Regions from separate parts of the Kluyvera sp. genome, predicted to be linked through region 2. Evidence: predicted binding sites of a transcription regulator. Region 2 holds the regulator's gene; each other region holds the start of a gene.
What was found. Region 2 encodes ArgR, which controls arginine synthesis, uptake and breakdown. Its sites were predicted from a motif close to ANTGAATAAAAATACANT; they were not measured.
Positions count from the first base shown of each region.

Region 1: the regulator ArgR is predicted to act here: its motif matches at 3,421-3,438, upstream of argC (N-acetyl-gamma-glutamyl-phosphate reductase).
Region 3: the regulator ArgR is predicted to act here: its motif matches at 3,148-3,165, upstream of argA (amino-acid N-acetyltransferase).

Region 1 covers NZ_CBDKZX010000113.1:796-8,838, reverse strand. Annotated here, with positions in the region: partial or broken gene ppc (phosphoenolpyruvate carboxylase) at 1-1,909, opposite strand, end outside; gene argE (acetylornithine deacetylase) at 2,222-3,373, opposite strand; gene argC (N-acetyl-gamma-glutamyl-phosphate reductase) at 3,527-4,531, shown strand; gene argB (acetylglutamate kinase) at 4,544-5,317, shown strand; gene argH (argininosuccinate lyase) at 5,514-6,887, shown strand; gene oxyR (DNA-binding transcriptional regulator OxyR) at 7,165-8,043, shown strand, end outside.
Region 2 covers NZ_CBDKZX010000040.1:2,215-10,257, reverse strand. Annotated here, with positions in the region: gene ACW14G_RS14200 (CoA transferase) at 1-788, opposite strand, end outside; gene ACW14G_RS14195 (NAD-dependent succinate-semialdehyde dehydrogenase) at 893-2,347, shown strand; gene ACW14G_RS14190 (barstar family protein) at 2,373-2,648, shown strand; gene yhcN-B (DUF1471 family stress response protein YhcN-B) at 2,701-2,967, opposite strand; gene yhcN (peroxide/acid stress response protein YhcN) at 3,087-3,350, opposite strand; gene argR (transcriptional regulator ArgR) at 3,726-4,196, opposite strand; gene mdh (malate dehydrogenase) at 4,641-5,579, shown strand; gene degS (outer membrane-stress sensor serine endopeptidase DegS) at 5,637-6,704, opposite strand; gene degQ (serine endoprotease DegQ) at 6,795-8,043, opposite strand, start outside.
Region 3 covers NZ_CBDKZX010000041.1:14,880-22,922, forward strand. Annotated here, with positions in the region: gene ACW14G_RS14410 (L-threonine kinase) at 1-651, shown strand, start outside; gene cobD (threonine-phosphate decarboxylase CobD) at 636-1,712, opposite strand; gene amiC (N-acetylmuramoyl-L-alanine amidase AmiC) at 1,719-2,969, opposite strand; gene argA (amino-acid N-acetyltransferase) at 3,199-4,530, shown strand; gene recD (exodeoxyribonuclease V subunit alpha) at 4,664-6,502, opposite strand; gene recB (exodeoxyribonuclease V subunit beta) at 6,499-8,043, opposite strand, start outside.

The DNA of each region.
Region 1 (8,043 bases), on a different contig from region 2:
CGCTGGTGTACAGCGACAGGCTGCTGACGGTGACTTCCGGCAGACCGTATTTGAAGCGGATCATCTCGCCCTGTTCCGTCACGCGCAGACCGCCTTTCAGGCTTCCCGGAGGCTGAGAGAGCAGCGCCGCGTGCGCCGGTGCGCCGCCGCGACCAATAGAACCACCGCGACCATGGAACAGCGTCAGTTCAATACCGGCTTTTTCACAGGTTTTGATCAACGCATCCTGCGCCTGGTACTGCGCCCAGGAAGCCGCCATAACGCCCGCATCTTTCGCGGAGTCGGAATAGCCGATCATGACCATCTGCTTGCCCTGAATAAAGCCGCGATACCAGTCAATGTTGAGCAACTGGGTCATCACGTCGTCGGCGTTGTTCAGGTCGTCCAGGGTTTCGAACAGTGGGGCGACCGGCAGCGCGAAGGTGATGCCGGCTTCTTTCAGCAGCAGGTGAACCGCCAGCACGTCGGACGGCGTTTTGGCCATCGAGATCACGTAAGCGGCAACCGAGCCAATTGGCGCATCGACAATGGCTTTACAGGTATTCAGAACTTCACGGGTGTCGTTGCTTGGCTCCCAGCTACGCGGGAGGAGCGGACGTTTAGAATTCAGTTCGCGGATCAGGAAGGCCTGTTTGTCGGCCTCTGACCAGCTTTCGTAGTCGCCGATGCCCAGGTAGCGGGTCAGTTCGCCCAGCGCTTCAGTGTGGCGGGTGCTCTCCTGACGCACGTCAATACGCACCAGCGGTACGCCAAAACACTTCACGCGACGCAGCGTGTCGAGCAGCTCGCCGTTAGCGATGATGCCCATACCGCAGGCCTGTAGTGATTTATAACAGGCGTACAGCGGTTCCCACAGCTGCTCGTTCTGGCTGATAAGACCGGCTGGTTTTGGCAGGCGCTGGCCTTTCAGGCGTGCTTCCAGCCAGGCCTGGGTGGCCATCAGCTGGCTGCGCAGGGTTTTCATCAGGTAGCGATACGGCTCGGTCGCGCCTTCTTCGCCAACCCGCTCGCGCAGTTCGTCGGTGCATTCCACCATCGACAGCTCGGAAATCAGCACCTGAATATCTTTCAGGAACAGGTCGGTCGCTTTCCAGCGGCTGAGCAGCAGCACGTGGCGGGTGATTTCGGCGGTGACGTTCGGGTTGCCGTCACGGTCGCCGCCCATCCACGAGGTAAAGCGTACCGGCACGAAATCGACCGGCAACTGGTAGCCGAGGTTCTCTTCCAGCTGTTCATTCAGTTCACGCAGATAGTTCGGTACGCCTTCCCACAGGCTGTTTTCCACAACAGCGAAGCCCCATTTAGCTTCATCTACCGGGCTTGGGCGATGCTTACGAATTTCATCGGTGTGCCATGACTGAGCAATTAGCTGGCGCAGACGGCGCATCACCTGGTTGCGTTCGTAGTCGGCAATGTCGTTATTATCGAGCTGTTTCAGGCAGTTGTTGATTTCGCCCATTTTATGAATCAGCGTACGACGCGTGATTTCAGTCGGGTGCGCGGTCAGTACCAGCTCCAGCGACAGGGATTCAACGGCCTGTTTAATCGTGGTTTCGTTGAGATTGGGTTGGTCTTTGAGTTTACGCAGGGTACGGGCAATCACTTCCGGGTTGCTTGCCGCTTCGCCTTTCGGCGAAATGCTGTGGTACTGCTCAGCGGTATTGGCCAGGTTCAGGAACTGGCTGAACGCGCGGGCAACCGGCAGCAGCTCATCGTTGGACAGGTTCTGCAGCGTGGTGAGCAGCTCCTGACGATTGGCTTCGTTGCCGGCACGTGAAGATTTGGACAACTTACGGATCGTTTCTACACGGTCAAGAATGTTCTCACCAAGCGCATCCTTGATGGTATCGCCTAGCACTTTACCGAGCATACTGACATTACTACGCAACGCGGAATATTGTTCGTTCATTAACCCAGACACCCCATCTCATTTTATTTTGTTATATCCCAGCCTTTGGAACGAAAGGGCGGGATAAAGACACCTCTTTTATAAAGCCACGTAAAAACCCGTACGTCAATTGCTGCGAAATCGCTTCAGCAAACGAATAAATTGCGGCAATTGACGAAAGTTAATTCACATCGTGCCAGATAAGAAATGCTTATGAAAATGTGAAGGCGATCGCGGGAATCGGGGGGCGGAGAGATGCCGGATGGCGCTGCGCTTATCCGGCCTGCAGGCGAGGGTAGACCCGGTAAGCGTAGCGTCACCGGGCAGAACACATTAATGCCAGCAGAAGTGATGCACGACCTGGGTAATTAATTCGCGCGTCGGCTTAATAAAGCGCGTTTCCAGGTATTCGTCCGGCTGGTGTGCCTGATTAATCGAGCCTGGCCCGAGGACGATGGTCGGGCACAAGGTCTGGATAAACGGCGCTTCGGTACAGTAGTTCACCACTTCGGTCTTGGTGCCGAGCAGTTTTTCCAGCACTTCAACCAGCTGATGATCTGGCGGGCATTCGTAGCCCGGAATCGGTGCGTGCAGCTCGCTAACCGTCAGGCGGCCCGGCCATTGCGCGCTGACCGGCTCCAATGCTTCATCCAGCAGACCGTTGAGGTCGCTCAGCGTCATGCCCGGCAGCGGGCGGATATCCATATGTAGCTCACAGCAGGCGCAGATACGGTTGGACGCATCGCCACCGTGGAGGCTACCGAGATTGAGCGTTGGGTACGGTACGGTGAACGCTTCATAGTGATAGCGCTCTTTCAGCGAGTCGCGCAGCTGCATCACGCGGCCAATGGCGTCGTGCATGATTTCAATGGCGTTCACACCGCGCGCCGGGTCGCTGGAGTGGCCGGACTGGCCCATGACGCGAATGGCGTTCGACATATGACCTTTGTGCGCGCGCACCGGCTGCAATGAGGTGGGCTCACCGATGATAGCGCAGTCCGGGCGTAGCTCGGTGGATTCGGAGAAATAGCGCGCGCCCGCCATGCTGGTCTCTTCATCCGCCGTCGCCAGAATGTAGAGCGGCTTTTTCAACTGCGTCACGTCAACATCCCGCAGCGCGTCGAGAATAAAGGCGAAGAAGCCTTTCATATCGGCAGTGCCCAGACCGTAGAGCTTGTTATCGTGCTCGGTCAGGGTAAACGGATCGCGGGTCCAGCGCCCGTCGTCGAACGGTACGGTATCGGTATGACCGGCAAGCAGTAGCCCGCCCGCGCCGTGTCCGGTGCTGGCCAGCAGGTTGAATTTATTGCGCGTGCCGGGAACCGGCTGCACCTCAACATTGAAGCCGAGAGAGGCGAACCAATCGGCCAGCAGAGTGATTAAAGACGCATTACTCTGATCGAGTGCTTCTTCGGTTGCGCTGATGGACGGTGTGGCGATCAACGCACGGTAAATCTCGATAAATGGTGGTAAATTGTTTTTCATTGTTGACACACCTCGGGTCGTGATAGTATCAATATTCATGCAGTATTTGTGAATAAAAATACATTATCATTAGGCGTAAGAAAACCCACCAACGGTAGGGTGAAGTGACGACGCTTAATCAGGCAAACAGACATAAGAAGGTAAACGGCCCCGATGTTGAATACGCTGATTGTGGGCGCGAGCGGTTACGCTGGCGCTGAGCTTGTGACCTATGTGAATCGCCATCCTCATATGAACATAACCGCTTTGACGGTCTCAGCGCAAAGCAATGATGCGGGAAAGTTAATCTCCGATTTGCATCCACAGCTAAAAGGGATTGTTGATCTCCCTTTGCAGCCGATGTCCGACATCAGTGAATTCAGCGCCGGTGTTGATGTGGTGTTCCTCGCCACCGCTCATGAAGTCAGCCACGACCTTGCGCCGCAGTTCCTCGCGGCGGGCTGCGTGGTGTTTGATCTCTCCGGCGCGTTCCGCGTGAACGACGGCGCCTTCTATGAAAAATATTACGGATTTACCCATCAGCACCCGGAACTGCTGGCGCAGGCGGTATATGGCCTGGCCGAATGGAGCGCCGAAGCGCTGAAAGAGGCGCAGCTGATTGCCGTGCCGGGCTGTTATCCCACGGCGGCACAGCTTTCCTTAAAACCGTTGATCGACGGCGATTTACTGGATCTCTCCCAGTGGCCGGTGATCAACGCGACCAGCGGCGTGAGCGGCGCGGGACGTAAAGCGGCGATCTCCAACAGCTTCTGTGAAGTGAGTTTGCAACCGTACGGCGTGTTTACCCACCGGCATCAGCCGGAAATCGCCAGCCACCTTGGCGCCGAGGTGATTTTCACCCCGCACCTGGGCAATTTCCCGCGCGGGATTCTGGAAACCATCACCTGCCGCCTGAAACCGGGCGTGACCCATGCGCAGGTGGCGGAAGCCTTACAGCAGGCCTACGGCGATAAGCCGATGGTGCGTTTATACGACAAGGGTGTTCCGGCGCTGAAAAACGTCGTCGGCTTGCCGTTCTGTGATATCGGTTTTGCCGTGCAGGGCGAGCACCTGATCGTGGTGGCGACCGAAGACAACCTATTGAAAGGCGCTGCCGCACAGGCCGTGCAGTGCGCCAATATCCGTTTCGGCTTCGCTGAGACGCAGTCTCTTATCTAAGGTGTGATGACGATGAATCCATTAATTATCAAACTGGGCGGCGTGTTGCTGGATAGCGAAGAAGCGCTGGAGCGTCTGTTTACCGCGCTGGTGAACTACCGCGAGTCGCATCAACGCCCGCTGGTGATTGTCCACGGCGGCGGCTGCGTGGTGGATGAGCTGATGAAGCAGCTCAACCTGCCGGTGAAAAAGAAAAATGGCCTGCGCGTGACGCCTGCCGATCAGATCGACATTATCACCGGCGCGCTGGCGGGCACTGCCAACAAAACGCTGCTGGCCTGGGCGAAGAAGCATGAAATCGCCTCCGTGGGCCTGTTCCTCGGCGACGGTGACAGCGTGCAGGTCACTAAACTGGATGAAGAATTGGGCCACGTTGGTCTGGCGCAGCCGGGATCGCCTAAACTGATTAATCTGCTGCTGGAAGGCGGTTTCCTGCCGGTGGTGAGCTCTATCGGCGTGACCGTCGAAGGGCAATTGATGAACGTCAACGCGGACCAGGCGGCAACCGCGCTGGCGGCCACGCTGGGTGCGGATCTCATTCTGCTCTCCGACGTCAGCGGTATTCTCGATGGCAAAGGCCAGCGCATTGCGGAAATGACTGCGGCCAAGGCGGAACAGCTGATCGAGCAGGGGATTATTACCGACGGCATGATTGTGAAGGTGAACGCGGCGCTGGATGCGGCACGCACGCTGGGCCGCCCGGTCGATATCGCTTCATGGCGTCACGCGGAGCAGCTGCCGGCGCTGTTTAACGGTACGCCGATCGGTACGCGTATTCTGGCGTAAGTGATTTTCCCCTCACCCTAACCCTCTCCCCACAGGGGAGAGGGGACTGGCCGGAGCCGGTATAGTTCTCCCACTCTCCACAGGGACGAGGGAACTGACGGTTTTCCCCCTCTCCCTCAGGGAGAGGGCCGGGGTGAGGGTTGTTTTCAGGCCGGAGACTACCCGGCATAAATAAACGAATTTAAGGAAGCATGTTATGGCACTTTGGGGCGGGCGTTTTTCTCAGGCAGCAGATCAGCGGTTCAAACAGTTCAACGACTCTTTACGCTTTGATTATCGCCTGGCGGAGCAGGATATCGTTGGCTCTGTAGCCTGGTCTAAAGCGCTGGTGACGGTTGGCGTACTGACGGCGGAAGAGCAATCTCAACTGGAAGCGGCGCTGAGCGTGCTGCTGGAAGAAGTTCGCGCTAATCCGCAACAGATCCTGGAAAGCGATGCCGAAGACATCCATAGCTGGGTGGAAGGAAAGCTGATTGATAAGGTCGGCCAACTGGGTAAGAAGCTGCACACCGGGCGTAGCCGTAACGATCAGGTCGCGACCGATCTCAAGCTGTGGTGCAAAGACACCGTGGCGGAGCTGCTGGCCGCGAATCGTCAGCTGCAAACCGCGCTGGTGGAAACCGCGCAGGCGAACCAGGACGCGGTGATGCCGGGTTACACTCACCTGCAACGCGCGCAGCCGGTGACGTTTGCTCACTGGTGCCTGGCCTACGTTGAGATGCTGGCGCGCGATGAAAGCCGCCTGCAGGATACCCTCAAGCGTCTGGACGTCAGCCCGCTGGGCTGCGGCGCGCTGGCGGGTACCGCTTATGAAATTGACCGTGAACAGCTGGCGTGCTGGCTGGGCTTCGCGTCTGCGACCCGCAACAGTCTGGACAGCGTGTCTGACCGTGACCACGTGCTGGAGCTGCTGTCTAACGCTTCCATCGGTATGGTGCACCTGTCGCGCTTCGCGGAAGACCTGATCTTCTTTAATACCGGTGAAGCGGGCTTTGTTGAGCTTTCTGACCGCGTGACGTCAGGCTCTTCTCTGATGCCGCAGAAGAAAAACCCGGATGCGCTGGAGCTGATCCGCGGTAAATGTGGCCGTGTACAGGGTGCGCTGACCGGCATGATGATGACCCTCAAAGGTCTGCCGTTGGCTTACAACAAAGACATGCAGGAAGATAAAGAAGGCGTATTTGACGCGCTGGATACCTGGCTGGACTGTCTGCATATGGCGGCGCTGGTGCTGGACGGCATTCAGGTGAAGCGTCCGCGTTGCCAGGAAGCGGCGCAGCAGGGCTACGCCAACGCCACCGAACTGGCGGATTATCTGGTCGCTAAAGGCGTGCCGTTCCGTGAAGCGCACCACATCGTGGGCGAAACGGTGGTGGAAGCCATCGCCCAGGGCAAGCCGCTGGAAGATCTGCCGTTGGCCGATCTGCAGAAATTCAGCGCGGTGATTGGCGATGACGTTTACCCGATTCTGTCTCTGCAATCTTGCCTCGATAAACGTGCGGCAAAAGGCGGCGTCTCGCCTAAGCAGGTAGCGCAGGCGATTAGCGACGCGAAGGCGCGCCTGAGCTAGCCCTCTGCATAGCCAAAAGATAGCCCGGCCGAGCGCAAGCGACGCCGGGTTTTTTGTGCGCAAAAAAAGCGGGCCACGGGGCCCGCAAACGTTCATGTTGGCTTTAGTTAGTCGAGTTTTGAGAGAAACTCAGAAATCCACGCGGCGACTTCAAAGGGTTAAACAAGGAACCGCGCTGTTTCTGTGGTCTATTATTAAACAGAATCCTTGATAGGGATAATCATTCATTGCTATTCTATCTATCGCCATGAACTATCGTGGCGATGGAGGATGAATAATGAATATTCGCGATCTTGAATACCTGGTGGCATTAGCTGAACACCGGCATTTCCGCCGGGCGGCAGATTCCTGCCACGTCAGCCAGCCAACCCTGAGCGGGCAGATTCGTAAACTGGAAGATGAACTGGGCGTTATGCTGCTGGAACGCACCAGCCGTAAGGTGCTGTTTACCCAGGCCGGGCTGCTGCTGGTGGACCAGGCGCGTACCGTGCTACGTGAGGTCAAAGTGCTCAAGGAGATGGCTAGCCAGCAGGGGGAGACGATGTCCGGCCCGTTGCATATCGGCCTGATCCCGACCGTTGGCCCGTACCTGCTGCCCCACATTATCCCAATGCTGCACCAGACGTTCCCGAAGCTGGAAATGTACCTGCACGAAGCGCAAACCCATCAGCTGCTGGCGCAGCTTGATAGCGGTAAGCTGGACTGCGCCATTCTGGCCCTGGTGAAAGAGAGCGAAGCCTTTATTGAGGTGCCGCTGTTTGACGAACCGATGATGCTGGCGATCTATGAAGATCACCCATGGGCTGAGCGCGATCGCGTGCCGATGTCGGATCTGGCCGGTGAGAAATTGCTGATGCTGGAAGACGGTCACTGCCTGCGCGATCAGGCGATGGGGTTCTGTTTTGAAGCCGGTGCGGATGAAGACACGCACTTCCGCGCGACCAGTCTGGAAACGCTGCGCAATATGGTGGCGGCGGGCAGCGGTATTACCTTACTGCCAGCGCTGGCCGTGCCGCATGAGCGTAAACGCGATGGTGTCGTTTACCTGCCATGCATTAAGCCGGAGCCGCGCCGCACCGTTGGGCTGGTCTATCGACCTGGATCGCCGCTGCGCAGCCGCTATGAGCAGCTGGCAGAGACCGTCCGTGAGGCGATG
Region 2 (8,043 bases):
GCGCTGGACAGTTCGAGGTAGGCGTTGCGTTTACCGTGATTGGTATCGACGTCAAACGGCAGAATACGTGGGCGATAGGGAGATGAGATATGCAGCACGTCAGCGCCCATTTGCGTCAGCCCGCGGGTGGCAGTTGGCCCGGCAATCACATGCGTGAAGTCCAGCACCCGCAGCGACTGAAGAACCCGCTCATTGCCGTACTGGCGAGGTTTAGGGGGGCTGTCGGTCAGACGCGTGAAGCGGATTAGCGGCTCCTGGCTCACCGCCAGCCCCTGAGGATGCGCCAGCCATTCATCATGACTGCGGGCGATTGCCGCGCACAGCCCGGCGCGGGCTATCGTCTCTTCGAGCGCCTCGGCGTTCCATTTTGCGACCGCCTGCGCCACTCTGGCGCGGTTATTCGGCACATCAAGGATATCGAGAATACCGTCACGCAGCCGCGGGTATCCGCCGTGCAGGAAAATCCAGCGGTTGTCCTGGGTCAAATAGAAATCGGTAGTGGGATAGTCGGGATCGTTGTACTGCCAGTTATACCCGTTCTGTTGCTGAAAGGTCACCGCGTGGGTCGATGCGGCGGCACAGTGGGCGTTAACGTGAATGTCCTGCTGAGTACCTCTCAGCGCATCCAGCATAATCCCCTGCAGCGCCAGTATTGATGCGGCGGCGTCACCGATGGCAAACGGCGTGGGATAAATTGGCCCACAACCGCTTAACGTCACCTTATTCGTAGCGAAATGCGCCAAACCGAGTTCCTGGCGCAGCTTATTGAAAACAGGATATTCACTCATCACAGCACGCTTCCCCGTCATTAATGCGACTTTCGTTATTCTGGCAACTATTGCCGTAAAAGCGATAGCTATACTTAACTGGAAACACTTTTCAGGAGGGTGTAATGACCACGCAAGCGCTACAGGACAATGACCTTTTTCAAACAGGCTATCTGGTCAATGGCGAATGGCGCCATCTCGACGCCACCTTTGACGTGCTGAACCCAGCAACGGGCGAGGTGGTAGCAAAGGTAGCGAAGGCCGGAAAGCATGAGACCGAACAGGCGATTGCCGCCGCGGCAAAAGCGTTCCCACAGTGGCGGGCAAAAACGGCAAAAGCGCGCTCGGAGCTGCTTTATCGCTGGTATCAGCTGATGATTGAAAATAAAAGCTGGCTGGCGCGTCTGATGACCATTGAACAAGGCAAACCGCTGAAAGAGGCGGAAGGGGAAGTGGATTACGCGGCGAGCTTTATCCAGTGGTTTGCCGAACAGGGCAAGCGGGCAAATGGGGAGATCATTCCCCCGGCGAAACCCGGCTCGCGCATTCTGGCGACGCGTGAACCGATTGGCGTGGTGGCGGCGATCACGCCGTGGAACTTCCCGATGGCGATGCTGACTCGTAAGCTCGGCCCGGCGCTGGCCGCGGGCTGTACCGGGGTGATTAAGCCTGCCAACAACACGCCGCTCTGCGCGTTCGCGCTGCTGGCGCTGGCGAAGAAGGCCGGGATCCCTGACGGTGTGCTGAACGCGGTGGCGGGGAACACGGCAGAAATCAGCGACGCCATAATGGCGAGCCACGACGTGCGTAAGATCTCCTTCACCGGCTCGACGGCGGTGGGGAAAACGTTGGTGCGTAACGCTGCGGAAACCATGAAGAAAGTCTCGATGGAGCTGGGGGGCAATGCGCCCTATATCGTCTTTGAGGATGCGGATATCGACGCGGCGGTACAGGGGGCGGTAGCCAATAAATTCCGCAACGCCGGGCAGGTGTGCGTCAGCGTGAACCGTTTCTATATTCACGATAGCGTCTATGACCGTTTCACCAGCCAGCTTGCCGCCGCCGTGAAAGCGCTGAAAGTCGGCAACGGTCTGGATGATGGCGTGGTCGTTGGCCCGCTGATTGAAGCGGCGGCAGTGAAAAAAGTGCGTGAGCACGTAGAAGACGCCGTCTCGAAGGGGGCGAAGGTGCTGGCTGGCGGTCAGCCTCATGAGCTGGGCGGCAACTTCTGGCAGCCGACGGTGCTGGGCGACTGTCAGGAACAGATGTTGCTGGCGCAGGAAGAGACGTTTGGCCCGCTGGCGGCGTGCTTCCGCTTCCGCGATGAGGATGATGTTATTCACCGGGCGAATGATACGCCCTACGGCCTGGCCGCCTATTTCTATACGCAAAACCTGTCTCGCGTGTTCCGCGTCTCGCAGGCGTTAGAAAGCGGGATGATCGGTATTAACGAATGTGCAGTGTCAACTGAGCTGGGGCCATTCGGCGGCGTTAAGGAGTCCGGGCTGGGGCGTGAAGGCTCGGTGCTGGGACTGGAAGAGTACCTTGAGGTAAAAACGCTGCACATTGGGGGACTTTAGTTTGCAGGATGGGAGAGGGCGTGAGATGAAAATCTATACTTTTGATTTTGACGAGATAGAGGATCAGGGCGATTTTTATCGGGAGTTCGCTCAACTCTTTGCCCTCGATCGTGAGTCGATTCGCGATTTGGATGCACTTTGGGATGCGGTCACCGGCCCACAAATGCCGTTACCGCTGGAGATCGAGTTTATCCATCTTGACGACAAGCAGCGTCGTCGCTACGGCGCGCTGATTCTGCTGTTTGATGAAGCGGAAGAAGAGCTGGAAGGGATGCTGCGGTTCAACGTGCAACGAGCATAAAAAAGCCCTCGCATAAGGGCGAGGGCAAGTCGTCGGACAAGACGACGAGGGTTTATTTGTACAGCTCAGCCGTAGCGTGCCAATGGTCGCCGGTACGGGCTTCAATAATGCGGTAGCTGCTGGCGCCTTGTTTTTCGGCTTTAGCGGCTAATGCGCTGCGCATATCCATCGGGTCGCTACCGATCTGAGAAACAGAAACGGTGCCGACGGATTGCAGATTCTGTGCCTGCTCCGCGTTAACCTGTTGCACTGCGGCACTTGCGCCGAAGGACAGAACGGATGCCAGACCAAGGGATGCGATGATCATTGCGCTTTTCATAATGTTTTACTCCTCACCATATTCTTCATTCTTCAGCGGTGAGAGGATGTTGTTTCTGATTCCTGGGACCGCTGGGTATTAAACTTTTCTACACTGCCGACGTGCTGCCTGACGCGAACTTATTTGTACAGTTCAGCCGTTGCGTGCCAATGAGCGCCGGTACGCGCTTCAATGATGCGATAGGATGATGCACCTTGTTCTTCCGCTTTTTTGTTCAGCATTTCGTGCATATCCATCGGAGATGAACCGACGGAACCGATGGAAACGGTGCCGATTGACTGACGGCTTTGTGCTTGATCGCTGCTGATAGAGTCAGCGGCAAACGCACCGAAAGAGATAACGGAAAGGATGCTCAGAGCGGCAACAGTTGTTTTGATTTTCATGATACTCACCTCGTCGAATTTTTTTGGAAGGTCTTTGTTTTGTGACCCTCATCACGAAATTAAGTATACACTAATCACATAAAATATTAATACCTAGCTAATGGTTTCGCGTGTAATTAGATCTCAAAAATCGTCATTTTTAGAACAGATACGTATAAAAAAAGAGACATTTTGGTAAAGTTAAGTGTTAATAGTGAGCAAAATCAAATAGATATTAGAATTTGATTTTTTGTGCGCTTATGAACGGATATATTCACTGGATCTATGATTGTGGGCAGAAAATCGCACTTAATGTTAACGAGACGGGAGTGAAACGTAGGGGAATTTGCAGTTAAAGCAGCTCCTCTGGTGGACCAGAGGAGAAAGGAAGAGGGATTACAGCTCCTGCTCGAACAGAACCTGGATGGCCTCGTAGAGATCTTTAACGGTGAACCCGCGTGCCGGCGTGGTGAAAATCGTGTCGTCACCGGCAATACTGCCGAGAATGCCTTCCGCTTTGCCCAGAGAGTCAAGCAGGCGAGCGATCAGCTGTGCAGCGCCGGGGCTGGTATGGATAACCACGACCGCATCGTTGTAATCAATATCCAGCACCAGATTCTTCAGCGGGCTGGTGGTTGTCGGCACGCCCAGCTCGGCCGGCAGGCAGTAAACCATTTCCATTTTAGCGTTGCGGGTACGCACGGCGCCAAACTTGGTCAGCATACGAGAAACTTTGGACTGGTTAATATTATCGAAACCTTCTTCCTGCAAGGCCTGAACAATTTCGCCCTGAGAGCTAAATTTTTCTTCCTTCAGTAATGCTTTAAAGGCTTTAACTAATTCTTCTTGTTTAGTTGAACTTCGCATAAGTCACCCGAGTATGGTGGTGAAATTAACATTATTATGCATATAGGTGAATTTTTATGCAAAATAATTTGCTCCAGAGGCTAAGCCAAATAGAGAAAGGGCGGATTTTATCAAAAATTAGACCTAAGAAACATGCCTATATCACGGGATCCAAATAAGTTAAAAGTAAATGAAATGTTATTAAATTGCTGTTGTTTTACGCAACGTGCTGAGTATATTGTAATCGATAGTTGATGAAAATTTGGTTTCGTAGAAAGGCCTTTTTCTGGGAGTAGTGCGGATGCTGTTGAATGGCCCGCATTCTGTAAGCAATTATATTGTAATTATTTACCTTGTGAATTAAGGTCGCCGCAATGGAGTAACAACTGGTATCTCCTGCGTTGGTTTATGCGGTCCACGACAGGTTGTTACCTGAAAGTCATTAACCATAATAAGGAGTTTAGGATGAAAGTCGCAGTCCTTGGTGCCGCCGGCGGTATTGGCCAGGCGCTTGCCCTACTACTAAAGACCCAACTGCCTTCAGGTTCAGAACTCTCTCTCTATGATATTGCCCCCGTCACGCCAGGTGTGGCGGTCGATCTCAGCCATATTCCGACGGATGTTAAAATCAAAGGCTTCTCCGGTGAAGACGCTACACCTGCGCTGGAAGGGGCTGATGTGGTCCTGATTTCCGCCGGTGTGGCGCGTAAGCCCGGTATGGATCGCTCCGATCTGTTTAACGTTAACGCCGGTATTGTCAAAAACCTGGTGCAACAAATCGCCAAAACCGCCCCGAAAGCCTGTATTGGTATTATCACCAACCCGGTGAATACCACAGTGGCCATTGCCGCTGAAGTGCTGAAAAAGGCGGGCGTATATGACAAGAACAAACTGTTCGGCGTGACCACGCTGGATATCATCCGCTCCAACACTTTCGTGGCGGAGCTAAAAGGTAAAAGCGCCAGCGAAGTTGAAGTGCCGGTGATAGGCGGCCACTCTGGCGTGACCATTCTGCCTTTATTATCGCAAATCTCCGGCGTGAGCTTCTCCGATCAGGAAGTGAACGACCTGACCAAACGCATCCAGAACGCGGGCACCGAAGTGGTGGAAGCGAAGGCGGGTGGCGGCTCGGCTACGCTCTCCATGGGCCAGGCGGCGGCGCGTTTCGGCCTGTCTCTGGTTCGCGCCCTGCAGGGCGAGAAGGGCGTGGTTGAATGCGCCTATGTCGAAGGGGACGGCCAGTACGCGCGCTTCTTCTCGCAGCCGCTGCTGTTAGGTAAAAACGGGATTGAAGAACGCCAGTCGATTGGCAAACTGAGCGCTTACGAACAGCAGGCGCTGGAAGGTATGCTTGAGACGCTGAGAAAAGATATTCAGCTGGGTGAAGATTTCATCAATAAATAAGGCGTGACGCCTTAGACGTGACAAAGGGGCCAATGGCCCCTTTGCTTTTTCTGCTGCTTAGCCCGACGCCGGATATTCCTGAATGGTGACCTGCATGGTCAGTTTCTTATCATCACGCATCACGACCACCGGAATGACCGATCCCGGACGAATCTCGGCGACCTGGTCCATGGTTTCCAGCGCGGAAATCGCCGGTTTGCCGTTGACCGAAATAATCACGTCGTTGTTCTGAATACCCGCCTGTGCCGCCGGGCCATCCGGGGCTATCTCATTGACGACAATCCCCTGAATTTGATCGATACCGCCGCCCTGTGAATGCAGCGGGGCAATTTCTCGTCCGCTGATGCCGATAAAGCCGCGAATCACGCGTCCGTCACGAATCAGCTTATCCATAATTTTGGTTGCCAGCTGGAACGGAATGGCGAAACTCAGCCCCTCCGGGGTTTCACCGTCGTTACTCTTATCGAAAGAGAGGGTGTTAATGCCCATCAGCTCACCCAGCGAGTTGACCAGCGCGCCGCCGGAGTTACCGTGGTTGATAGAGGCATCGGTCTGCAGAAAGTTCTGTCGACCACTTGGGTTGAGGCCGATACGACCGGTCGCGCTGATAATCCCCTGGGTAATGGTCTGCCCGAGGTTGTACGGGTTGCCGATGGCCAGCACTACGTCACCGATGTGCGGTGTGCGCTTCGGGTTAATGGGGATGACCGGCAGGCCGCCGGTGGCGTTGATCTTCAGCACCGCCAGATCGGTCAGGCTATCGGAGCCGACCAGCAGGGCTTCAAACACGCGACCATCCTGGAGGGCGACGATGATCTGATCGGCATCGTTGATCACATGTTTGTTGGTAATAATGTAGCCGCGCTCGTCCATGATCACCCCGGAGCCGAGCGTTTTGATTTCCAGCTGATTATTGGTGTTGCTGTTCAGACTGCGGTTATAGACGTTCACCACCGCAGGGGCAGCGCGGCGCACCGCCGTGTTATAGCTGGCGGGGGCTTCATCTGTACTGCTAAAGCGCTCGGTGGATAACGGATTCCACTGACGCAACGAAGGGACGGTGACAATGAGTATGCCGCCAACCAGTAAACCAAGTGCAACCGAACGTAAGAGCTTTACAAGCATGATACAGGCATCGTTGATGAGGAAACTGGACGAAGCATACCACGAGAAAAACCGGACATACATTCCAGGCTATGCCCGGTTTTTCGTGGATTAGCGCAGAAGCAGGTAAATACTTTCATTACCGCGTATGACATTCAGCGCGATAACCGCCGGTTTCGCTTCCAGCACTTTGCGCAGTTCGGCAATCGACTGTGTCGGCTGGCGGTTGATACCGATGATGACGTCATCTTTATGCAGGCCGATTTGCGCGGCAGGGCTACCTTTTTCCACACCAGAAATGACAACCCCTTTAGTGCCGCTTTTCGCCTGGCCATCGCTGAGCGATGCCCCTTCCAGCGCCGGGATAATCAGCTGTGCGCTGGCGGTTGATGAGGCGCTCTTATCCAGCGTCACCTCCACTTCCAGCGGTTTACCGTCGCGGAGCAGGCCCAATTTGACCTTCGAACCCGGTTCCGTGGTGGCGATGCGGGAACGCAACTCGGCGAAACTGTTCAGCGGCTTGCCGTTCAGGCTGGTAATCACGTCGCCGGATTTAATTCCCGCTTTTGCTGAACCGGAGCCAGGCAGCACTTCGCTAACGAATGCCCCGCGCTGCACATCGAGATTAAACGCTTTGGCGATGTCGGCGGTCATCTCCATACCGCGGATGCCGAGCAGGCCGCGTTTGATTTCACCGAACTGAATCAGCTGTTGAGCGAGGGTCTGTGCCATGTTGCTGGGGATAGCAAAGCCGATACCGACGCTGCCGCCACCGGGGGCCAGAATGGCGGTGTTGATACCGATCAGCTCGCCGTTCAGGTTCAGCAGCGCGCCGCCGGAGTTGCCGCGGTTGATAGCCGCATCGGTCTGAATGAAGTTCTCCAGCCCTTCCAGATTGAGGCCGCTACGGCCCAGCGCCGAGACGATACCGGATGTGACGGTCTGCCCCAGGCCGAACGGGTTCCCGACGGCCACGGCGAAGTCGCCCACGCGCAGTTTGTCGGAATCGGCGATGGCGATTTGCGTCAAATGGCTGGCTTTCTGGATTTGTAACAGCGCAATGTCGCTCTGGTCGTCGCTGCCGATAAGCTTCGCTTCAAACTCACGGCCATCGTTCAACTGAACGCTGATTTTCTGCGCGTCGCTGATGACGTGATTGTTGGTTAGCACGTAGCCTTTAATGGCATCAATAATGACGCCGGAGCCCAGACCTTCAAACTGCTGGGTGGGCTCATTGGCCGTGTTGCCGCCATCGTCGCCAAAGAACTTTTTGAGCTCGTCTGGCACCTGCTGATTCACGGGGGCCGTTCCTTCTACCTGAACGCTCACCACCGCAGGCAGCACTTTCTCCAGCATCGGC
Region 3 (8,043 bases), on a different contig from region 2:
GAGATTGACTCGACCATTCCCGTGGCGAAAGGGATGGCCAGCAGCACCGCTGATATTGCCGCCACTGCCGTTGCCACTGCGCATCATTTGGGACATTCACTCAGTGAATCTGAACTGGCGGCGCTGTGCGTCTCGCTGGAGCCGACGGACAGCACCCTGTTTCATGCGCTGACGCTTTTCGACCACCACCATGCCCAAACCCAGATTGCCTGCGCCCCCGCCCCTCATTTTGACCTGCTGGTGCTGGAGAGCCCGGTTCAGCTTCGCACCGCCGACTATCACCGCCTGCCGCGACGCACGGCGCTGGAGGCCAACGCCGGGGTGCTGCAACAGGCATGGGATAAGGTACAAACCGCCTGCACAGGCTGCAACCCCAGCCTGCTCGGCGAAGCGGCGACGCTCAGCGCTGTCGCGAGCCAGACTCTGCTGCCAAAGCCGGGTTTTACGGCGCTGCTTTCACTTGTCGAGCGGTGTGGCCTGTACGGCCTGACGGTGGCGCACAGCGGCAGCGTGGTCGGGCTGATGCTCGACCGTCGCTATCATGATGTGGATTATCTGCACTGGGCACTGGCACAGCGCGACCTGGCGGCGCACTGGCCGCAGCGGCATCTGCTCGCGTCAGTGAATGGCGGGGTTCAGGCCAGCGCCTGACGCAGCGCCGTCAATAACCGCTGGTTTTCTTGGCGACTGCGAATCGCCACGCGGAAGTAGCGCCCGTCCAGCCCCGGATAGTTGGCGCAGCTGCGAATCAGAATCTGTTTTTCCAGCAGCGCATACTGCAGATTAACCTCCGCTCGCTCGCAGCGCAGGAAAAGGTAGTTCGCCCGCCCCGGATACACCTTCAGCCCCTCAATCTCACCCAGAGCCCGGTAAAAGCGCGTGCCTTCATCAGCTAACCAGCGAAACGTCGCCTGTTGATAATCATGATCGTTGAGCACCACCTCTCCGGCCAGCGCGGCAAAAGCGTTGATTGACCACGGCATCTGCCGCTGACGCAGCCTGGCTACCGCTCGTTCATCGCTATTCAGCAAATAGCCCAGCCGAAGGCCGGGAATGGCATAGAATTTGGTGAGCGATCGCAGCACCCAGACGTGCGGATACTGCGCCAGCCGTGGGATAAAGCCCGCTTCATCGGGAATAAAATCGAGAAAGGCTTCGTCGAGGACCAGCGCGATTCCCAGCGCGCGACAGCGTTCGGCGATTGCCGTCAGCAGCGCGCCATCCGGCAGCAGGCCGGTAGGGTTATTTGGCGTGCAAAGAAACAGGCAGTCCAGCCCGGCGGTCAGCGCCGGAAGAATACGTTCAGTCAGCTGCCAGTCGTCCTCTTCACGCAGGAAAAAGGTCTCGATGGCGCAATCAACGGTTTCCAGCGCCCGACGATATTCGGCAAACCCGGGCGCAACCACCATCGCCCGGCGTGGGCGCAGCCCCTGGACGAGCGTAAAGATGGATTCGGTTTCGCCGTTGCCCGCCAGAATCCATGTCGGCGGAACGTTATGGTGCGCCGCCAGCGCCTGATGCAGCTGCTGATACTCGACGTCAGGGTAACGTTCGGCGCAGCTGAGCTGGGCGACAATCGCGCGTTTTAAGCTTTCAGGCATACCCAGCGGGTTAATGTTGGCGCTGAAATCCAGCAGTTGGTCGGCGGAAACTCCCATCAGCGCCGCCGCTTCGCGGATATTGCCGCCGTGGGCGCTTTTCAGACGCGACACGCCCGGTTACCCGCGCCGCGCCAGCGTTGCGCCGTCGGCGAAGTAGGCCTTAATGCCAGCGAGGATCGACTCGGCCACTTCCTGCTGGAACTTCGCGGTTTTCAGCTTACGTTCTTCTTCAACGTTACTGATAAACGCCGTTTCGACGAGGATCGACGGAATATCCGGCGCTTTCAGCACCGCGAATCCGGCCTGCTCAACCTGATTTTTATGCAGGTTGTTAATCTGCCCCATCTTCTTGAGCACCGCTTTCCCAAACTTCAGGCTGTCGGCGATGGTCAGCGATTGCACCATATCGAACATGGTGTGGTCGACGTAGCGGTCGCCACTTTTGCTGACGCCACCGATCAAGTCCGAGGCGTTCTGGGTCTGCGCGAGGTATTTCGCCGCCGTACTGGTGGCTCCCTTGGTGGAAAGCGCAAACACCGATGAGCCGCTCGGCTGACGGCTGGTAAAGGCATCCGCGTGAATAGAAACAAACAGGTCGGCGCGCTGTTTCTGGGCTTTGGCCACCCGCACCTTCAGCGGAATAAAGATATCTTCGTTGCGCGTCATGTAGGCTTTCATGTTGCCTTCTTTCTCAATCAGCGCGCGCAGGCGACGGGCAATTTGCAGCACCACGTCTTTTTCCCGCGTCTTATACAGCCCCACCGCCCCGGAGTCTTCACCGCCGTGTCCGGGGTCAAGCATAATGACAATTGGCCGATCGCGACCAGCTTTCCCCGGCTGCGGCCCGCTCTGCGCCGGCGGCACCTGCTTTTCGAGGCCGTCTTTGTTGTACTCTTCCAGCAGCGCCAGCAGCGGATCCTGCACATCGTTCGCGTTAGCGGGGTAGAGATCCATCACCAGACGTTCTTTAAAGTTGGCAACCGGCGCGAGGGCAAACAGCTGCGGTTTGACGTCCTGCTTCAGCTCAAACACCATGCGCACGGTCTGCGGGTCGAACTGGCCGACACGCGCGGATTTAATGAACGGATCGTCGCCGCGAATCTGCGCCGCCATCCCTTTCAGCACCGAGTTGAGGTTCACCCCTTCAAGATCAACCACCAGGCGGTCGGGATTGCTCAACGCAAACTGCCGATACTTGAGCACGCGGTTGGACTCCACCGTAACGCGCGTGTAGCTGGACGCAGGCCAGATGCGGACGGCCACCACCTGACTGACGGCAGCGAAACCAACCTGACTGACACTTAGCAACCACATGGCGCCCGCCCCTTTTAACAGGCGGCGACGACTCAAAGACTGACTTCCTGACATGCTCTATCCCAGGCAAAAAAAGACGATTTCAAATTAAGCAAAATATGATTGACCGAAAACTTTAACCAAAGGCGAATAAACTGTCATCTATAAAAGGGTAAACATTCGTTGGTTAAGCGAAATTTGGCGGAGATTTTTCCCATGTTTAGGCAAATTCCGGCTTGCGTTTAGCGCAAAAACAGAATAAAAATACACTTATTACGAATAATCATGCATTGAGGGTTGTGCCGTGGTGAAGGAACGTAGAACCGAACTGGTCGAGGGGTTTCGTCATTCAGTCCCCTATATTAACGCTCATCGGGGCAAGACGTTTGTCATCATGCTTGGCGGCGAAGCCATTGAGCATGAGAACTTTTCAAGCATTGTCAATGATATAGGGCTGCTGCACAGCCTGGGCATCCGCCTGGTGCTGGTCTACGGCGCGCGTCCGCAAATCGACGCCAATCTGGCCGAACATCAGCATCAGCCAACCTATCATAAACACATTCGTGTCACCGATAGCAAAACCCTTGAACTGGTTAAGCAGGCAGCGGGCCAACTGCAGCTGGATATCACCGCGCGTCTGTCGATGAGCCTGAACAATACGCCGCTACAGGGCGCACACATCAATGTGGTCAGCGGTAACTTTATCATCGCCCAGCCGCTGGGCGTGGATGACGGTATCGACTACTGTCACAGCGGGCGTATTCGTCGTATTGATGAAGAGGCGATCCACCGCCAGCTCGACAGCGGCGCCATTGTGCTGATGGGGCCGGTTGCCGTCTCCGTCACCGGCGAAAGTTTTAACCTGACTTCGGAAGAAATTGCCACTCAGTTGGCGATTAAGCTGAAGGCCGAGAAGATGATTGGCTTCTGCTCGTCGCAGGGCGTTTACAACGAAGCCGGTGAAATCGTTCCTGAGCTGTTCCCGAACGAAGCGCAGGCGCGCATCGAAGAGCTGGAGCAGGAAGGCGACTACCTCTCCGGTACCGCGCGCTTCCTGCGCGGCGCGGTGAAAGCCTGCCGCAGCGGCGTGCGTCGCAGCCACCTGATCAGCTATCAGGAAGACGGCGCGCTGTTGCAGGAATTGTTCTCACGCGACGGTATCGGTACGCAAATTGTGATGGAGAGCGCCGAGCAGATCCGCCGCGCCACCATTAACGATATCGGCGGTATCCTCGACCTGATTGCGCCGCTGGAGCAGCAAGGGATTCTGGTGCGTCGCTCACGCGAGCAACTGGAGATGGAGATCGACAAGTTCACGATTATTCAACGCGATAACACCACCATCGCCTGTGCCGCACTCTACCCGTTCCCGGAAGAGAAAATTGGCGAAATGGCCTGTGTGGCGGTGCATCCCGACTATCGCAGTTCCTCGCGCGGCGAAGTGCTCCTTGAACGCATTACCGCGCAGGCGAAGCAAATGGGGCTGAATCATCTGTTCGTGCTGACCACCCGCAGTATTCACTGGTTCCAGGAGCGTGGGTTTAAACCGGTTGATGTCGAGTTGCTGCCGGAGAGTAAGAAGCAGCTTTATAACTATCAGCGTCGTTCGAAGGTGCTGATGGCGGATTTAGTCTAGCTGCGCCGAGCGGTCCCCTCGCCCCTTTGGGGAGAGGGTTAGGGTGAGGGGAATGCCTGCACGGAGCCCCCAACCCTCACCCCGGCCCTCTCCCTTCAAAGGGAGAGGGAGCATTTTGTGCCCACGCTTACCGCTATGCCATCTCCGCAAATATCGCCGACAACCCGCTGCGCCGTTCTGTACGCGTAGCAATCGCCGCGGCCAGCAGATTTTCATCGGCATACATAGACAGGCGTGACTTCGCGCGAGTAATCGCGGTGTAGACCAGCTCACGGCTCACCACCGGCACCAGCTGCGTCGGCAGTACCAGTGCGGCGTGAGTAAACTCGGAACCCTGCGATTTATGCACCGTCATCGCCCAGGCGGTATCGTGATCCGGCAGACGGCTTGGCTGCACCGATTTAATGGTCCCGTCCGGCATCGGGAACCAGACACGCATCCCCTGCCCACGCTCTAACGCCACGCCGATATCACCGTTAAACAGCCCCAGCGCGCTGTCGTTACGGCTAATCATCACCGGGCGACCTTCATACCAGCGCGAGTGGCGCTGCGGCTGAATCAGGCGATGACGCGCCAACAGCTGTTCGAACTGCGTATTCAGCCCGCCGACGCCCCACGGCCCTTCCCGCAGCGCGCACAACAGTTGATATTCACCGAACGCCGCCAGCACCTCCGCGGGCTCGGCCTGCTCGCGTAAAAGCTGTAAATAATGACCGTAGCCCATCCGCGCATCGTCGAGCATGGCGGCATAATCATCCGTCGCGCGCAGCGGTTTAAGTTCGATATCGCTAAAGCCGCGGGCGAAGACCTCGCCAACGGCCTTTTTATCGCCCCGGTTTACCGCACCCGCCAGTTGCCCAATCCCCGAGTCGCTGCCAAAACGGTAGCTGGTGCGCAGCAGGCAGAGGCTGTCGCGCAGCGCCCCCGCCGTTTGGCCTTCACCCGCCGGGAGGTCGCTCCCTACCAGGCGGCTTAGCTGCGCCGCGCGTTCAGGCGTATAGCCAGCGTTCACCCAGCTACAGATATCCCCCAGTACCGCGCCCGCCTCAACCGACGCCAGCTGATCGCGGTCGCCGAGGAAGATGATTCGCCCGTGCGGCGGCAGCGCGTCAATCAGCCGCGCCATCATCGGCAGGTCGATCATTGAGGCTTCGTCGACCACCAGCACATCAAGGTGCAGCGGGTTGCCCGCGTGGTAGCGCATTTTCTGGCTGCCGGGTTGCGCGCCCAGTAGGCGGTGCAGCGTGCTGGCCTCGGTCGGCAGCATCGCTTTATGCGCGTCGCTTAGCGTCAGTTTACGCAGCGCCGCGCCCAAAGATTCGGTAAGGCGCGCAGCCGCTTTACCCGTCGGGGCCGCCAGGCGAATACGGAGTTTTTCGGCATTCGCCATCTGTACCAGCGCCGCCAGCAGTTTGGCGACGGTGGTGGTTTTCCCGGTGCCAGGGCCGCCGGAGATCACCGAAATACGCCGCGTCAGCGCAACGGCGGCAGCGACTTTCTGCCAGTCGACGTTGTCACTGGTGGGGAACAGCGCGCTCAGTGTCTGCTGGAGCTGCGCCTCGTCTACCGCCAGCGGAACCTGGGTGTCGCTAAAGAAGCGCGCCACCGTCAGCTCGTTATGCCACATGCGGTTGAGGTACAGCCGGTCACGGCTCAGTATCAGCGGCGACGGGCGTTCACCGGCACTCACGGCCTTAGACGCCAGCAACAGCTCAGCCCAGTCTTCTGGCGCGTCGGCATCGGTGAACAGTTGCTGCCAGAATTCACGCGCGCGCCCTTTCGCCTGCATCGTCGCACTCAGGTGCGACAGAGGCAGGCACACGTGCCCTTCGCCGGTATCGCGGCTGAGCATCGCCGCCGCCAGCATCACCGCCGGGTGCTCGTCGTGCGCGACCATCAGCGCAAACTGTACGTCCAGCGGGCGCAGCAGACGCTGCTCAACGGCATCCAGCAAACGTTGTTCGAGACTCATGCGTCCATCTCCTCGCCTTCTCCGGCAAACAGTGCATCCATGGCCGCAATGAGCGCGGGGTCTGGCCGGGTAGTGAATATCCCTTGCTGCCCCGCGTCGCGGTCAACGCCGCGCAGGAACAGGTAAATCACTCCGCCGAAGTGGCGTTGATAGTCATAATCGGCAATGCGATGGCGCAGATAGCGGTGTAGCGCCAGGCTATAGAGCTGATACTGCAAGTCGTAGCGGTGCGACTGCATCGCTTCGGCCATCGCCTGTTGGGTGTAGGCCTCACCGTTCTCTCCCAGCCAGTTGGACTTGTAGTCGAGCAGGTAGTAGCGCCCATCGTGGCGGAACACCAGGTCGATAAAGCCTTTCAGCATGCCGCGTACCTGGCGGAAATCGAGCGTAGGGCAGCCTGCCGAAAGCGGGTCATAGCGGCGGGTTAAGGCATCCAGCGCCAGCGGGTCGAGCGGCCGGTTGATGGGCAAATAAAACTCCATTTCCACCTGTTTTTGCTGTGCGCTCAACTGATTAAGCGCAATGCCGGTATCCGCCAGCGGCGCAGCTAGCACTTGTGAAATCCACGCCGTCAGCACCGGCTCCCATTCTTCGCCAAAGCCGTTGCTCTGCAGCTTTTCCAGCATCCACTCGGATGACACTGGCTGGGTAAAGTCGAGGTCTTCAAACAGACTGTGCAGGAAAGTCCCCGGCGATGCGCCGCGCGGGAAATTATGCGGCGTCAGCGTCGGTTCCGGCAGCGTTTCCTGTGCGCCGGCGGCGTCAATATCCAGACGCGGCAGCAGATCCTGCGCCACGCTGTGGCCGCGTTGTTGCAGGCCGGAATAGCTGGTAACTCGCCAGTCGTCCACGACGCGACGCAGCACCTGACGCGCCGCCAGTTCAGGCATTTGTGCCTGAGTGGCCTGCCAACGCGCGTTGTCGGGCGCTGTCGCCAGCGTCAGCGCAATGTGTTCATCGCAGAGCGCACGCAGACAGGCTTCCAGACCCGCGGCGTCGAGTACCTCGCCTTTTTGCATCAGCCTTCCCGGCGCACTGTGATGGAGTTCGGTATCGGTCGGTTTATCGCTGCGCCGCGCGGTGAGCGGCGCCAGCCCCAGGCTACAGTGCCACACGGCACGGGTTAGGGCGACATACAGCAGGCGCAGGTCTTCTGCCAGACGCTCGGCCTCCGCCAACTCCAGGCTTTCATCGCTTTCGTTAAGATCCAGCACCGCCGCGAAGGATTCCCGATCGTGATAGAACGCCTGCTTCTCTTTACGGAAACGGGCGATAAACGGCAGCCAGACCAGCGGATATTCCAGCCCTTTCGACTTGTGAATGGTGACAATCTGCACCAGGTGTTTGTCGCTCTCCAGACGCATTTGCTGGCTGGAAGCGTTGGTGTCCGGCTCAGCAATTTGCTGGTTCAGCCAGCGTACCAGCGCGTGCTCGCTCTCAAGCCCGGTGGCCGCTTCTTGTAGCAGCTCGCTAAGGTGCAGAATATCGGTTAAACGCCGTTCGCCGCCGTGAGTGGCGAGCAGGTTTTCCGCGAGGGAGCG